Regions from separate parts of the Vogesella sp. AC12 genome, predicted to be linked through region 1. Evidence: predicted binding sites of a transcription regulator. Region 1 holds the regulator's gene; each other region holds the start of a gene.

Region 1 (4,893 bases):
TGGCGGTGCTGGGCCTGCTGCTGTGGCTGGGGCGGCGTCAGCAGTACGCGCCGGGGATGATGGCGCTGGTCGGCATCTCGCTGGCGGCCTTGCTGGAGGCGGTGCTGCAGTTCGCGCTGGCGCGCGGCACGGCGGATAGCTTCGCCATCCTCGGCTGGCTGGCCGGCTCCACCTATCGCGTATCGGGAGAGCAGGCGCTGCTGCTCAGCGGCGGCGTGCTGCTGCTGGGCGCGCTGGCGCTGTGCGGCCAACGTGCGCTGACGCTATTGAGCATTGGCGACGGTGTGGCGCAAGGGCGCGGCCTGCACTTGGCACGCAGCCGGCTGACGTGGCTGACACTGGTGGCGCTGCTGACCGCGCTGGTCACCAGCGTGCTGGGGCCGGTTGGCTTTCTCGGCCTGCTGGCACCGCATATCGCCGCCATGCTCGGCGCGCGCCGCGTGCTGCAGCAGCTGCTGCTGGCGGCGCTGCTGGGCAGCGTGCTGCTGCTGGTGGCGGACTGGCTGGGGCGGGTGCTGATCTTCCCGCTGCAGGTGCCGGTCGGCATCCTGGCCTCGGTGCTGTGCGGGGCGTATTTCATCTTGTTGTTGCTGGCGCAGCGTTTGCGCCGGGGGAGGGCGTAATGGCGCGGGCAGTCTGGACAACGTTGGCCGCAGCGTTGCTGCTGTGGTCTGGACTGGCGGCGGCGCTGACCGTGCGCGACAGCGACGGCGTGCATCATTTTGCACGCTCGCCGCAGCGGGTGGTGGCGCTGAGCTGGGAGGCCGCCGAACAGTTGCTGGAGTTGGGCATTACGCCGTTGGCGGTAGCCGATGCCGACGACTATCGCAAGTGGGTGGTGCGGCCAACCTTGCCATCTACCACGCTGCCGGCCGGCGGTCGGCTGGAGCCCAACCTGGAGCTGCTGGCCAGCCTGAAGCCGGACCTGATCATCATCAGCCCCAGCCTACTGGACATGCGGCCGCAACTGGCGCGCATCGCCCCGGTGCTGTACTTCGACGCCTACCGTCACGATCACGACAACGCGCAGGTGGCGCGTGACATCTACCTGCAGCTGGCCGGGCTGTTCGGGCGCACGGCGCTGGCCGAGCGGCGGCTGACCGGCATGGAGCAGGGCTTTGCCCGCCTGCGCGGCCGGCTGCAGCAGCGCTTCGGCACGCAGCTGCCGCGGGTGGACGTGATCCGTTTTGCCAGCCCGGCGGTGGTGTACGTGTACGGCAGCAACTCGATGCCGCTGCACGCGCTGCAGCGGCTGGGCATCGCCGGCACGCCGCAGCCGGCGGCGTCGATCTGGGGGGTGACGCAGCAGCAGGTGGTGCAGCTGGGGCAGCTGCGCGACAGCGTGGTGCTGTACCAGCAGCCGTTCGAGCAGGCCGGCAAGCTGTTCGGCACCCCGTTGTGGCGGGCGATGCCTTTCGTGCAGCGCGGCCGCTTCGGCGCGGTGCGCGCCACCTGGAGCTACGGCGGCATCTTCTCGCTGTACTACCTGGCCGAGGCGATGAGCGACGCGCTGCTGCGGCTGCCGCATGGTGCGCGCTAGCCGGCGGTGACAAGCAAAAAGCCCGGAGCAAGTCCGGGCTTTTTTATTGGGTCACGCGGCGGGCTTAGCCGGCGCTGTTGGCCTGCGAGCAGCCGGCCACCAGGGCCTTCAGCTCTTCCGGGCGGACCAGCTGGATGTGCTTGTGATCGACCAGGATCCAGCCCTGCTGCTGGAATTTCGACAGCGTGCGGCTGACGGTTTCCAGTTTCAGGCCGAGGAAGCTGCCGATTTCCTCGCGGCTCATGCGCAGGATGAAATCGTTGGCGGCAAAGCCGCGGCTGGCCAGGCGCTGCGACAGGTTGAGCAGGAAGGCGGCGAGGCGTTCTTCCGCCTTCATATTGCCCAGCAGCAGCATCACCGACTGGTCGCGCACGATTTCGCGGCTCATCAGGCGGAAGAAGTGGTGTTGCAGGCTGGGGATGTCGCGTCCCAGGCTTTCCATGCGGCTGAACGGCAGCTCGCACACCTCGCTGTCCTCCAGCGCGATGGCGTCGCAACCGTGGGTGTTGGAGGAAATGCCGTCCAGCCCCATCAGCTCGCCGGACATGTGGAAACCGGTAACCTGTTCGCGGCCGTCCTGGCTGGAAACGCAGGTCTTGAAATAGCCGGTGCGCACCGCGTATAAAGAACGGAAACCTTCTCCGCTGCGGAACAGGTATTCACCGCGCTTGAAACGGCGGCTCTGACGGATAACGGCATCCAGCTGGGCCATCTCGTCACGGTTTAGCCCCACCGGCAGGCACAATTCACGCAGGCTGCAGTTGGAACAAGTGACTTTCAGCGAATGCAGGGGGGAGGACAGATCGTTCATACCGAGAGTCGATTTCCAGGGACAGATGAGCTTGCTTGATGAGCGTCAATGCAGATCAAGGCGTAATTGCGCAAATTTACCAGTCCCCCACCAGATTTCCAATCAAAATATATGATGGCTGCTCATTCTGCATTTATCCCGACCCAATGTGTTTTCGACCGGACCCTGATCGAAACACTGGAAGGGTCCGGTCCGCGTTACACCTCCTATCCGACTGCCGACCGTTTTCACGCCGGTTTCGGGGTGAATGATTATGAACATTGCCTGGCGCAGCGCGCCATTGGGGCAAACCATCGCGGCATTTCGCTGTACGTGCACATCCCGTTCTGCAACACCATCTGCTACTACTGCGGCTGCAACAAGATCATCACCAAGGACAAGAGCCGTGCCGACGCCTACCTCGACTACCTGGAAAAGGAAATCGCGCTGGTGGCGGAAAAACTCGGCTGTCGCGAGAAGGTGATCCAGCTGCATTTCGGCGGCGGCACACCGACCTTCCTGTCCGATGCGCAGCTGGACCGGGTGATGGGCGTCATCAACCGCTACTTCGAGCTGCTGCCGGAAGGCGAGTTCTCGATCGAGATCGACCCGCGCAAGGTTGGCCGCGACACCGTGCTGCACCTGGGCCGTCTCGGTTTCAACCGCATGAGCGTCGGCATCCAGGATTTCGATCCGGCGGTGCAGCAGGCGGTGAACCGCATCCAGAGCGAGGCGGAAACCCGGCTGGTGATCGACGCCGCGCGCGAGGCCGGCTTCAAGTCGGTGAGCGTGGACCTGATCTACGGCCTGCCGCTGCAGAGCGCGCACTCGCTGGAAAGCACCGTCAACAAGGTGATCGCGATGTCGCCGGACCGTATCGCGCTGTACAACTACGCGCACCTGCCGACCGTGTTCAAGCCGCAGCGCCGCATCAACGAGGCCGATCTGCCGTCCAGCGCCACCAAGCTCGACATCCTGCAGAACTCGGTACAGCAGCTGAGCGACGCCGGTTACGTGTTCATCGGCATGGACCACTTCGCCAAGCCCGGTGACGAGCTGACGCGCGCGCTGGAGCAGGGCCGCCTGCAGCGCAACTTCCAGGGCTACTCCACCCACGCCGATTGCGACATGATCGGCTTCGGCGTGTCGTCGATCGGCAAGGTCGGCCCCTGTTACTCGCAGAATGAAAAAGACATCGACGCCTACTACGCTGCGCTGGACGCCGGCCACCTGCCGGTGATGCGCGGCATGACGCTGACTCAGGACGACATCCTGCGCCGCAGCGTGATCCAGGCGCTAATGTGCCGCTTCTCGCTGTCGGTGGAGGCGATCGAGCAGACCTTCGCCATCAATTTTGCCGACTACTTCGCCGACGAACTGCCGAAGATCCGCGAGTTCCAGCAGATGGGGCTGCTGCACTTCGACGGCGACTTCCTGATGGTGGAGCCGAAGGGCCGCTTCCTGATCCGCAATATCGCGATGGCGTTCGACCGCCACCTGCGCGAGCGCGAAACCGGCGCGCGCTATTCGAAAACCATCTGACGCGCGCCGCACGGGCGGCGGGACGACAGGCACACAAGGTTGGCCGCAGCGATGCGGCCAACCTTTTTTTATGCCGGCGGCGGCGCGGGCGCTAGAGCCTGTCATCCATTTGAGCCGGATGGGGGCAGGGAAGTGCGCCTGGCTTGTTTTTCAAGACTTGGCGGCGTGTTGATCATGCTCTGGGTTGGCTTGTTGTGCCTGGTTGCCGGTTCCGAACGTCAGCGTTCCGATGCCCGAGGCTGAGAACGAGAGTAGCGCCTTGCTGCCAAGGGGAATCTGCCAGGCATTGGGTGGCGTGGGCGTCACCGGACTACCTATCGGCATTGCCATATCCAGGCGAAACACCTGATAGGCGCTGGCTTCCAGCAACACGCTGCTATTGGGGGCCACCGTTACACTACAGCCCCAGTCTATTTCTTCCAACCCCATCCCCAAGCCAATACAGACGCGATATTCTTTATTGTCATAGGGCGGTATTCGCCAGCCACTCTCGTCGTGTGTCAGGGTAATTTCATTATTAAACCGCATCGAGAATTGATCTGCATTGGCGCTGAATGGATAAGCAAGCTGATTCGGGCTGATTTCTCCCGCGGCCAGCACCGAGGCAACCCAGGATAGTGGCAATTGATTGCTAAAATCGATAATTACCTTGGTATGTACAGACTGAATTCCAGCGAGAATATAATCGGCCGTCGGAGAGCTGGTGGCATAAAAAGTCAAACCAAGTTTTATATTAAGGTCACTAACGGAAGTAATCGTGATGGCTGTATCTGGCGTAGACGTCAGTAATGCCCCCGCACTTTTTATGGGAGGAAAGAGAATTGTATTGTCAGCGGATTCCATGCGGGATATTGCTTTCAATAACAGGACACAAACGTTTAACCGGTAAACGCTTGTGTCCCGAGTCAAGTAATGAACGGATTACTTGTGGAATTCCAGTGGTGCGCCGGGCTGGAACAAGTCCTGCACGGCCTTGGCGGAGCGATCGCCGGCGTAATCAAATTCGCACTGGAAGGATCCC
Region 2 (4,893 bases), on a different contig from region 1:
CTCGGCCTCGCTCATGAACGGCCGCCACGGCGGCATCGCGCTGCCGGGACGACCATCGAGCAAGGTGGCGACCAGGCTGTCGCCGGGCTTGCCGGCCAGCGCGGCGGCGGTCAGCGGGCTGCCAAGGCCGCCGTTGAGGGTCAGCCCGTGACAGGCGCCACAGTCCTCGCGCAGCAGGTGACGCAGCTCGGCGACGCGTTGCGGTGCGGGGGAGACGATGCCGCTGTCGGCATAAACGGCTTCGGAGATGAACAAGGCGGCGCAACAGCCCAGCAGCAGGCACTTGGCGGTCAGCGTACGGCAACAGGCAGGCAGTTTCATGGCGGGATTCCGGTCAGGCTTTCACGGCAGCAGGCGGCGCCTGCTGCGATCAAAGTCCGTGCCGCGGCGGCCAGCCCAAAGCGGGCCGGCGCGCGTCGGGATGCGGGGCTTACTGCGCCAGCACCCACTTCACCAGTAGCTTGATGTCGGCATCCGGCACCTGCGGGTTGGGCGACATCGGGATCGGGCCGAAGCTGCCGGCGCCGCCCTTCTTCACCTTCTCTTCCAGCTTGGCCTGCATGTTCTGGCCCTTGTACTTGCTGCCGATGTCCTTGAACGCCGGGCCGACCACTTTCTTGTCCATGCCGTGACAGGCGAAACAGTTGTACTTCTTCGCCAGCTCCGGCGAGGCGTTGGCGCTGGTGGCCAGCAGCAGGCCGCCACTGAGCAGCAGCGCGGTAAGCAGGGATGTTTTCATGATGATCTCCGTGGCGGGCCGGATCGCGGCCCGCGCTGAGGGTTAGTAAACGTCGTGCTGGGTGTTGTAGACGTTGAACTTGCCGGTCGGGGTAATCAGGCGCTTGTCCTTGATCACCGCCTTGCAGCTGCGGGTCTTGTCATCGACCACCACGATGGCCGATTCCTTGTTCTTGGCGCTCCACACCGAGAACCACACCTCGTCGCCGCCCTTGTTGTACTCCGGCTGCACCACGCGCTTGGCACCGTCGTCCGAGAGTTTGGCGCAGGCGGCCACGTCGATCACCTGCGGCCCCTTGGCCAGGTTGTTGATGTCGTAGACCGCCACGCTCTGGCTGACCTTGGCATCCGGGTTCAGCGGGGTATCCACCCACAGGTTCTTCGATTTCGGATGGGTCTTGATGAACAGCGAACCGCCACCCTGGCCCTTGAACACGCTGACCGCCTTCCACGCGTACTGCGGATGTTTCACCGGATCGGTACCGATCAGCGTCACGTCCTCGCTGCCCAGGTGCGAGGTACTCCACACCGGACCGTATTTCGGATGCACGAAGTTGGCGCCGCGGCCCGGGTGCGGGATCTTGCCGACATCGACCAGCGCCGCCAGCTTGTCTTCCTTGGTGTCGACCACCGCGATCTTGTTGGAGGCGTTGGCGGCGACCAGGAAGTAGCGACCGCTGCTGTCGAAGCCGCCGTCGTGCAGGAACTTGGCGGAGTCGATGGTGGTGGTTTTCAGGTTATTGAGGTCGGAGTAATCGACCATCATGATCTTGCCGGTTTCCTTGGCGTTGATCACGAATTCCGGCTTGTAGTGGCTGCCGACGATGGAGGCCACCCGTGGCTCGGGGTGATACTCGTTGTCCACGGTCATGCCGCGGGTGGACACCACCTTGCGCGGCTTCAGCGTGTCGCCGTCCATGATCACGAACTGCGGCGGCCAGTAGGTGCCGGCGACGGCGATCTTGTCCTCGAAGCCCTTGAACTTGGACGTCTCCACCGAGCGCGCCTCGAGGCCGACCTTGACCTCGGCGACGTTGTCCGGCTTCGGCAGCCACAGGTCGATCAGGTTGAGGCGGGCGTCACGGCCGATCACGTACAGGTAGCGACCGGATTTGGACAGCCGCGAGATGTGCACCGCGTAGCCGGTCTTGATGATGTTGATGATCTGCTTGCTGTCGCCGTCGATCAGCGCCACTTCGCCGCTGTCACGCAGGGTGACGGAGAAGATGTTGTCCAGGTTGTAGCTGTTCATCTTCTTGGTCGGGCGTTTTTCCACCGGCAGGTAGATCTTGCGCGACTTCTCGATGTCAGCCAGCGAGAATTCCGGCGGGGTTGGCGGCTCCTGCTGGATGTAGCGCGCCATCAGGTCCACGTCCTGCTCGCTCATCTCGCCGGAGGTCTGCCAGTTCGGCATCCCGGCCGGGCTGCCGTAGGCGATGAACACCTTCAGGTAGTCGGTGCCCTTGCCCAGCGTGATGTCCGGCGTCAACGGCTTGCCGGTGGCACCCTTGCGCAGCACGCCGTGACAGCCGGCGCAACGCTCGAAGTAGATCTGCTTGGCGCGCTCGAATTCGACCTTGGTGATCGGCGGCGCCTTGGGGTTGATGTTCTGGTGCATCTCCTGCTGAGACTGGGCCGCCGGACTGCCGGCGGCGTCCGCCAGCGCCAGTGATGCAGCAAACGGCAAGGTTGCCAGTAATACGCCCTGTGCAAGTGCACTTATCCTGAAGCTTTTCATGATGCTCTCCACCACGCTATGAGGGAATTCATGCGCGCATCATCCGCCGGTGGTGACATTGGCATCATTGATTCGTATCAACGGATCGGAATCCGGTGCCAGACGGCGTGAACTTGTCGTCCGCCGCCCTTGCCCGCGGCGGCGGCTTGCCGCAGTGCACAAAAAAAAGGCGCCGTGGCCGCCGCCGCGCCTTGTGGTCGCAGGCCGGCAGCGCCTATGATGTCGGGCTGGTCTCTCTCTCGCTGCCCTCACTGCCCCCGCTACCCATCATGATCATCCACTCTCGTCACAACTGGTTCGAGCTGCTGTTCGTCTGGCGCGGCTCGGTGCTGCCGCGCATCCTGCCCCGGCTGTGCCTGGTGTTCCTCATCTCGCTGCTGTCCGCCTTCGCCACCAACTGGTGGATCAGCCAGCACGCGCAGTCGTCGCTGAACATCTACATCTTCACGCTGATGGGGGTGTCGCTGGCGATCTTCCTCAGCTTCCGCAATTCGGTCAGCTACGAGCGCTTCTGGGAAGCGCGCAAGCTGTGGGGCACGCTGCTGATCGTGGCGCGCACCCTGGCCGGCAAGCTGCTGGCGGTCGCCGATGCGCGGCCGGAGTCGCGGCAGATGCTGCACGGCATCTGCGCCTTTGCCTATGCGCTGAAAGGCCAGCTGCGCCAGGACGACGTCGCCGCTCACCTGCAGCGGCTGCTGCCGGCGGCGGAATGGCAGGCGATCGCCGACGCGCCCGGCAAGCCGGGGCTGATCCTGCTCTACCTGCACCGCCTCAATGCCAGCCTGCGCCACAGCGGCAGCATCGACCAGTGGCAGTGGCAGAGCGTCGACCGCAACCTGGACGCGCTGTCCGACGTGGTCGGCGGCTGTGAACGCATCCGCAACACGCCGATCCCGTTCACCTACCGTGTGCTGCTCAACCGCACCGTCACCATCTACTGCATGCTGCTGCCGATCGGGCTGACCACCAGCATCGGCTGGCTGACGCCGTTGATCGCGGTGTTCATCGCCTACACCTATATGGCGCTGGACGTGCTGGGCGAGGAGCTGGAAGAGCCGTTCGGCAAGGAAGGCAACGACCTGCCGCTGACTGCGCTGTGTTACGGCATCGAGTCCGCGGTGTGCGACATGCTGCGCCAGCCGGTGCCGGTGCCGGCACCGCAGCCGGACGGCGTCTACCTGTACTGAGCCGCACCGCGGCGCATCAACAAAAAAGGTTGGCCGCAGTGTTGCGGCCAACCTTTTTTGCTGGCATGTGCGTATCAGAGCGTGTTCATGATCTCGGTGCTCACGCGAGACAAGGCGAAAATGGCTGAGGAAGCGGCATTTATCCAGACATGAACAAGCATTCCGAAGACGCTTTCAACGCCGTATCGCGCCATTACGATCAAGTCACAGCAGATCGTGAACAGGCTCTCAGGCGGTCAGGCTGGCGTACAGGCTGGTCAACACCTGCGGCAGGCGCCGCGCGTCGTGCACCACGCTGTAGCCGCGGCGGCCGAACAGGTGCGGCAGGTACTCGCCGGCCTCCTTGTCCACCGTGACGCAGAACGGGATCAGCCCTGCCCGCTTCGCCTCCAGCACCGCCTGGCGCGTGTCTTCCACGCCGTAGCGGCCTTCGTAGTGGTCGAGGTCGTTGGGCTTGCCGTCGGACACGATCAGCAGCAGGCGGCGCTGCGCCGGCTGCTCCAGCAGGATGCGTGTGGACTGGCGGATCGCCGCGCCCATGCGCGTGTAGTAGCCGGGACGCAGCGCCAGGATGCGGCCGCGGGTGGTGTCGTCGTAGCGCTCGGCAAAATCCTTCAGCAGCAGGTAGCGCACCTCGTCGCGGCGGATCGAGGAAAAGCCGTACAGGCCGAAGGCGTCGCCGCAGGCGGACAGCGCCTCGGCGAACAGCAGCAGGCTGTCGCGGATCACGCCGATCACCTGCCCGGCTTCGCCGAGCCAGCTTTCGGTGGACAGCGACAGGTCGGCCAGCAGCAGGCAGGCCATGTTGCGCCCGCCCGGCGGCCACGCCTGGTACAGCGGCGGCTCGGCCACCGCCACGCCACTGCGTTTCTCGGCGAGGAAGCGGATCAGGCGGTCGAGGTCGATGTCCGGACCGCTGGCCTCACCACTCTTGCGGGTGCGCTCCGGCGACAGCGCCTGGAACTGGCGGCGCAGGCGCCGCGCCAGCGGTTGCAACTTGTCCGGCAGCGGCGCCGGGGTGGCGTCGCGCGGCAACATCGGCTTCAGGCAGCAGTGCTCGGCCACCAGCCGTTGCCGCTTGTAGTCCCATTCCGGCAGCAGGATGCCGCTGCCCAGCGGCGTGTCGTCGTAGGCGGCGGCCGGCAGGTCGAGGTCGAACTTCAGCCGGCTGGCGCGGCGGCGGTTGTCGCGGCTGATGGTCAGCGTGTTCATGTCCTCGGCGGCGGCGCC
Region 3 (4,893 bases), 110 kb from region 1:
CTGTAATGCTTGCTCTGCGTGCAGGCGCCCCTGACTGCACCTTGCGCCCTGCGGGGCGCTTTTTTGTCGCCGCCAGCAATGACAAGCGCGTGGCCGGACGGCCAGCTATGGTAAGGTAGCGCCTGCATGTAAAGAGGTCACCATGAGTCAGGAAAGCAAGGACAGCGCTCCGCTGTCACTCACCACCGTCGCCACCGACGCGATCCGCCAGCGCATCCTCGCCGGGGAGTGGGCGGACGGCAGCCAGCTGCGCCAGGAAGCGCTGTCGCGCGAGCTGGGCATGAGCCGGGTACCGGTACGCGAGGCACTGCGCCAGCTGGAAGCAGAAGGGCTGGTCAATATCGAGGACAACAAGGGTGCGGTGGTGTCACAGCTGTCGCTACCGGAAATCGTCGAGCTGCTGCGCGTGCGCGTGCTGCTGGAGTGCGACGTGCTGCTGGAGGCGATTCCGCGCCAGACCAGCGCCGACATCGCCGAGGCCGAGGCGCTGCTGGCCCGCTTCGAAACCGCGCTGCGCGACAAGGACATCAGCGCCTGGGGCATCCTCAACGCCCAGTTCCACATGGCGCTGTACCGCGCCGCCGCCCGGCCGCAGACGCTGGCCATCATCGAGCAGCTGCACAACCGCACCGACCGCTACACGCGGATGCAGATCCTGCTAACCGGCTTCAACGACCGCGCCCACCACGAACACACCCGACTGCTGGAGCTGTGCAAGCAGAAGGACGCCATCAGCGCGGCGGCCTTTTTGCGCCAGCACGTGATGAACGCGGAGGAAGCGCTGGAGGCGTGGTATCGCGCGCAGGAAAGCCAGCAGAAAACCCCGCGCGGACGCAAGAAAAAAGCCGCGTCCTGAGCCCGCCCACGCGGTGACGGCTAAGGCCTTGTTTTGCCGGAAAAATCGCTGCCGGCAGCGCCGGCACTGGCACACAGCCTGAAGCCACACCGCGGCAGGGGGCTTTTCTTTGGCCGGCAAGCTGGCTAAAATGCGCAGCATTCGGGGTGTAGCTTAGCCTGGTAGAGCGCTACGTTCGGGACGTAGAGGCCGGAGGTTCGAATCCTCTCACCCCGACCAGGATCAGAAAGCCGGAAGTGCTGCCCAGCGCTTCCGGCTTTTGCCGTTTGTGGCGCACCGTTGACGGCGATCACCCCCACCGCGCCGCGAATCTGCCATGCTGTAGTGACCCCTCCCCTACGCTGCCTGCCCGCCGCTGGCGTCGCCGGCCGCACTGCCGAAAGGTTGCCCATGCACTTTCTCGACCAGGCCCCACCCTTCCTGTTTTTCACCGGCAAAGGCGGTGTTGGCAAGACCTCGCTGGCCTGCGCCAGCGCCATCCATCTCGCGGCGCAAGGCAAACGCGTGCTGCTGGTCAGCACCGATCCGGCCTCCAATGTCGGCCAGGTGTTCGGCACCGAGATCGGCAACCGCATCACCGCCATTGGCAGCGTCGCCGGGCTGTCGGCACTGGAGATCGACCCGCAGGCGGCGGCGCAGCAATACCGCGACCGCATCATCACCCCGCTGCGCGGTGTGCTGCCGGACGCCGAGGTCAACAGCCTGACCGAACAGCTGTCCGGCGCCTGCACCACCGAGATCGCCGCCTTTGACGAATTCACCGCCCTGCTCACCGATGACGCGCTGCAGCAGCAATACCAGCACATCGTGTTCGACACTGCGCCCACCGGCCACACCATCCGCCTGCTGCAGCTGCCCGGCGCCTGGAGCGGCTTCCTGCAGGCCGGCAAGGGCGACGCCTCCTGCCTCGGGCCGCTGGCCGGCCTCGACAAGCAGCGCAGCCAGTACCAGGCGGCGGTGGCGGCGCTGGCCGACGGCAGCAGGACGCGGCTGATCCTGGTGGCACGGCCGCAGCCGGCGACGCTGCGCGAGGTGGCACGCACGCAGGGCGAGCTGGCCGCCCTCGGCCTGCAGCAGCAGTACCTTGTGCTCAATGGCGTACTGCCGCAGCAGGCAGTCGGCGACGATCCGCTGGCGCGCGCGCTCTGGCAACGCGAACAGTCGGCCCTGGCGGCGATGCCGGCGCCACTGCAGGCGCTGCCGCGCGACCTGCTGCCCTTGCTGCCGTTCAATCTGGTGGGGGTAGCGGCGCTGCAGGCCCTGCTGCAACCGGGCGCCAGCGTGCCGGCCGGCGCGACGACGGCAGCACCCACCCCGCCGCCGGCGCCGGATCTGGCCAGCCTGGTCGACGAGCTGGCGCGGGACGGCCACGGTCTGATCATGCTGATGGGCAAGGGCGGTGTCGGCAAGACCACGCTGGCCGCCGCGGTGGCGGTGGAGCTGGCCAGCCGCGGCCACGCCGTGCACCTGACCACCTCCGATCCGGCCGCCCACCTCGCCGAAACCGTGGCCGGCGCGCTGCCCACGCTGCAGCTCAGCCGCATCGACCCGCAAGCGGAAACCGCGCGCTACCGCGAACAGGTGCTGGCCAGCAAGGGCAAGCATCTGGACGCCGCCGGCCGTGCGATGCTGGAAGAAGACCTGCGCTCGCCATGCACCGAGGAAATCGCCGTATTCCAGGCCTTTTCCCGCATCATCCGCAGCGCCGGCAGGCAGTTCGTGGTGATGGACACCGCACCCACCGGCCACACCTTGTTGCTACTGGACGCCACCGGCGCCTATCACCGCGAGGTGGCCCGGCAGATGGGCAGCAAGGGGCTGCACTTCACCACTCCGATGATGCAGTTGCAGGACCCGGTGCAGACCAAGGTGCTGCTGGTGACGCTGGCGGAAACCACGCCGGTGCTGGAGGCGGCCAACCTGCAGGCCGACCTGCGCCGCGCCGGCATCGAGCCGTGGGCCTGGCTGATCAACAACAGCCTGGCGCTGGCACGGCCGCAGTCGCCGCTCTTGCAACAGCGTGCCGGCAACGAGCTGGCGCAGATCGAGCTGGTGGCACGACAGCACGCACGGCGCTGGGCGATCGTGCCGCTGCAGGCGGAAGAACCGGTCGGCGTGGCGCGGCTGCAGCGGCTGGCGCGCCACTAGGCACCGCGAGCAAAACCGCTGATCCAACGTGGCACCGCACCTTGACGCAGCGACTTGGCACGGTGTTGCCCGCTGCGACAAAGGCTGCACGCAGCCATGAAAAAGGGTACGACCGTGGTCGTACCCTTTTTGCGGAAATCGGCGTCGCGCTTACTTGCGGTCGCTGTTTTTCACCTTCTTGATGAACATCACGATGATGGTGGTGACGATCACCGAAGTGACGCCGATGGTGATGACACTCAGCAGGCCGACATCGTCAGAGAGCAGTTGTTTCCACAGTTCCATTTCAAGCTCCTCCCGGTGTTTCCGGTATCTAATCAGGATAAATTCGATCTTACCCCTACCCTTGACAGGGACTTTGATACAGGTCAATCCGCCGCGAGGCACCCGCGGGAAAGCAACAGCCCGCTGCCGCGCTTACCCTCAGGAATAGCTCAGTTCACGCGCCTTGCCCCAGAACACGCGGTAGGCGAACACGGTGTAGCCGATGATGGTGGGCAGCACCACCGCGGCGCCGGCGAGGATCACCCACAGCGCCTCGGCGTCGCTGGCCGCCTGCCAGATGGTCAGCCGACCGATGACAATTTCCGGGAACACGCTGTAGGCCAGACCCCAGAACGACAGCAGCACGATGCCGACGGTGGCGGCAAACGGCAGCCAGCAGAAGCTGTCGCGCCCAGCCGCCTGCCTTGCGGCCAACCTTGGCAGGCTGACGGCCAGCAGCACGAACAGCGCCAGCGTGACCAGCGGCAACGGCAACAACAGCAGCACATCCGGCAGCGTGAACCACTTGGCGGCGATGCGTGCGCTTGCCAGCGGCGTGGCGATCGACACCGCTGCGACCGCGACGCCGGTGCCCAGCAGCGCGCGCTGCGCCCAGCGCGTGGCGCGCTGCTGCAGTTCGCCCTCGGTTTTCATGATCAGCCAGCCGGCGCCGAGCAGCACGTAGGCGGCAGTCAGCCCGGCCCCGGCCAGCAGCGCGAAACCCCACGCCGCCGCACCGGGGGCGAAGCCGGTGAGGTAGCGCCCCAGCATCACGCCCTGGCTGAGCGTCGCCAGCAGCGAGCCGACAGCAAAGGCGGCGTTCCACGCCGGCTGGTGCTGCGCCTGCGCCTTGACGCGAAAGTCGAACGCCACGCCACGCAGGATCAAGCCCAGCAGCATCAGCGCCACCGGCAGGTACAGCTCGCCAAGGATGATGCCGTGCGCCATCGGGAACGCCACCAGCAGCAGGCCGACGCCCAGCACCAGCCAGGTTTCATTGGCGTCCCAGAACGGGCCGATGCTGGCGATCATGGTGTCGCGCTGGCTGTCGCTGCCCAACGGCAGCAACACGCCGACACCCAGGTCGTAGCCGTCGAGGATCACGTAGGCCAGCAAGGAGATGGCCATCAGGCCGGCGAAAATCACCGGCAACCACAGTTCCGCATTCATGCCGAGACTCCTTCAAGGTTGGCCGCAACCGGCTGACCGGCCTTCTTCGCCAGATAGAACACCACCGACACGTAGCTGACCAGCAGCACCGCGTACAGCGCTAGGTACATCAGCAAGGTGGACAGGATCATGCCGCCGCCCACCGCTGAGGCGGCATCGGCGGTGCGCAGGATGCCGGTCACCAGCCACGGTTGGCGGCCGATCTCGGTCACGTACCAGCCGGCCAGCGTCGCCAGCCAGCCGGAGAAGGTCATCGCCACCAGCACGCGTGCCAGCCATGGCGCCGGCTCGCCGCGGCGGCGCAGCTGCCACGCCGCCAGCCAGCAGGCCAGCAGCATCGCCACCCCCACCGCCACCATCACGCGGAAGCTCCAGAACACCTTGGCCACCGGCGGATGCGCGCCGGCAAACTCGTTCAGGCCGCGAATCTCGCCGTCCGGCTGGTGGGTGATGAT

The links. Region 1 encodes FNR, which switches genes on or off when oxygen is low (the NO sensors DNR and NnrR bind a similar motif). Its sites were predicted from a motif close to TTGATNNNNATCAA; they were not measured.
Region 2: a site for FNR is predicted at 2,544-2,557, ahead of NOM55_RS00840 (nitrite reductase). Genes of this name have one in related genera too.
Region 3: a site for FNR is predicted at 3,363-3,376, ahead of NOM55_RS04675 (DUF3149 domain-containing protein). Genes of this name have one in related genera too.

The regions. Positions count from the first base shown of each region.
Region 1 is NZ_JANFNU010000002.1:289,519-294,411, forward strand. It holds gene fhuB (Fe(3+)-hydroxamate ABC transporter permease FhuB) at 1-623, shown strand, start outside; gene NOM55_RS05205 (iron-siderophore ABC transporter substrate-binding protein) at 623-1,540, shown strand; gene fnr (fumarate/nitrate reduction transcriptional regulator Fnr) at 1,605-2,351, opposite strand; gene hemN (oxygen-independent coproporphyrinogen III oxidase) at 2,463-3,872, shown strand; gene NOM55_RS05220 (hypothetical protein) at 4,023-4,715, opposite strand; gene NOM55_RS05225 (hypothetical protein) at 4,794-4,893, opposite strand, start outside.
Region 2 is NZ_JANFNU010000001.1:144,233-149,125, reverse strand. It holds gene NOM55_RS00850 (cytochrome c) at 1-321, opposite strand, end outside; gene NOM55_RS00845 (c-type cytochrome) at 431-739, opposite strand; gene NOM55_RS00840 (nitrite reductase) at 782-2,476, opposite strand; gene NOM55_RS00835 (bestrophin family protein) at 2,746-3,663, shown strand; gene NOM55_RS00830 (nitric oxide reductase activation protein NorD) at 3,892-4,893, opposite strand, start outside.
Region 3 is NZ_JANFNU010000002.1:183,638-188,530, reverse strand. It holds gene NOM55_RS04695 (aldehyde dehydrogenase family protein) at 1-6, shown strand, start outside; gene NOM55_RS04690 (GntR family transcriptional regulator) at 143-856, shown strand; tRNA gene NOM55_RS04685 (tRNA-Pro) at 999-1,075, shown strand; gene arsA (arsenical pump-driving ATPase) at 1,247-3,004, shown strand; gene NOM55_RS04675 (DUF3149 domain-containing protein) at 3,155-3,289, opposite strand; gene NOM55_RS04670 (cytochrome d ubiquinol oxidase subunit II) at 3,428-4,438, opposite strand; gene NOM55_RS04665 (cytochrome ubiquinol oxidase subunit I) at 4,435-4,893, opposite strand, start outside.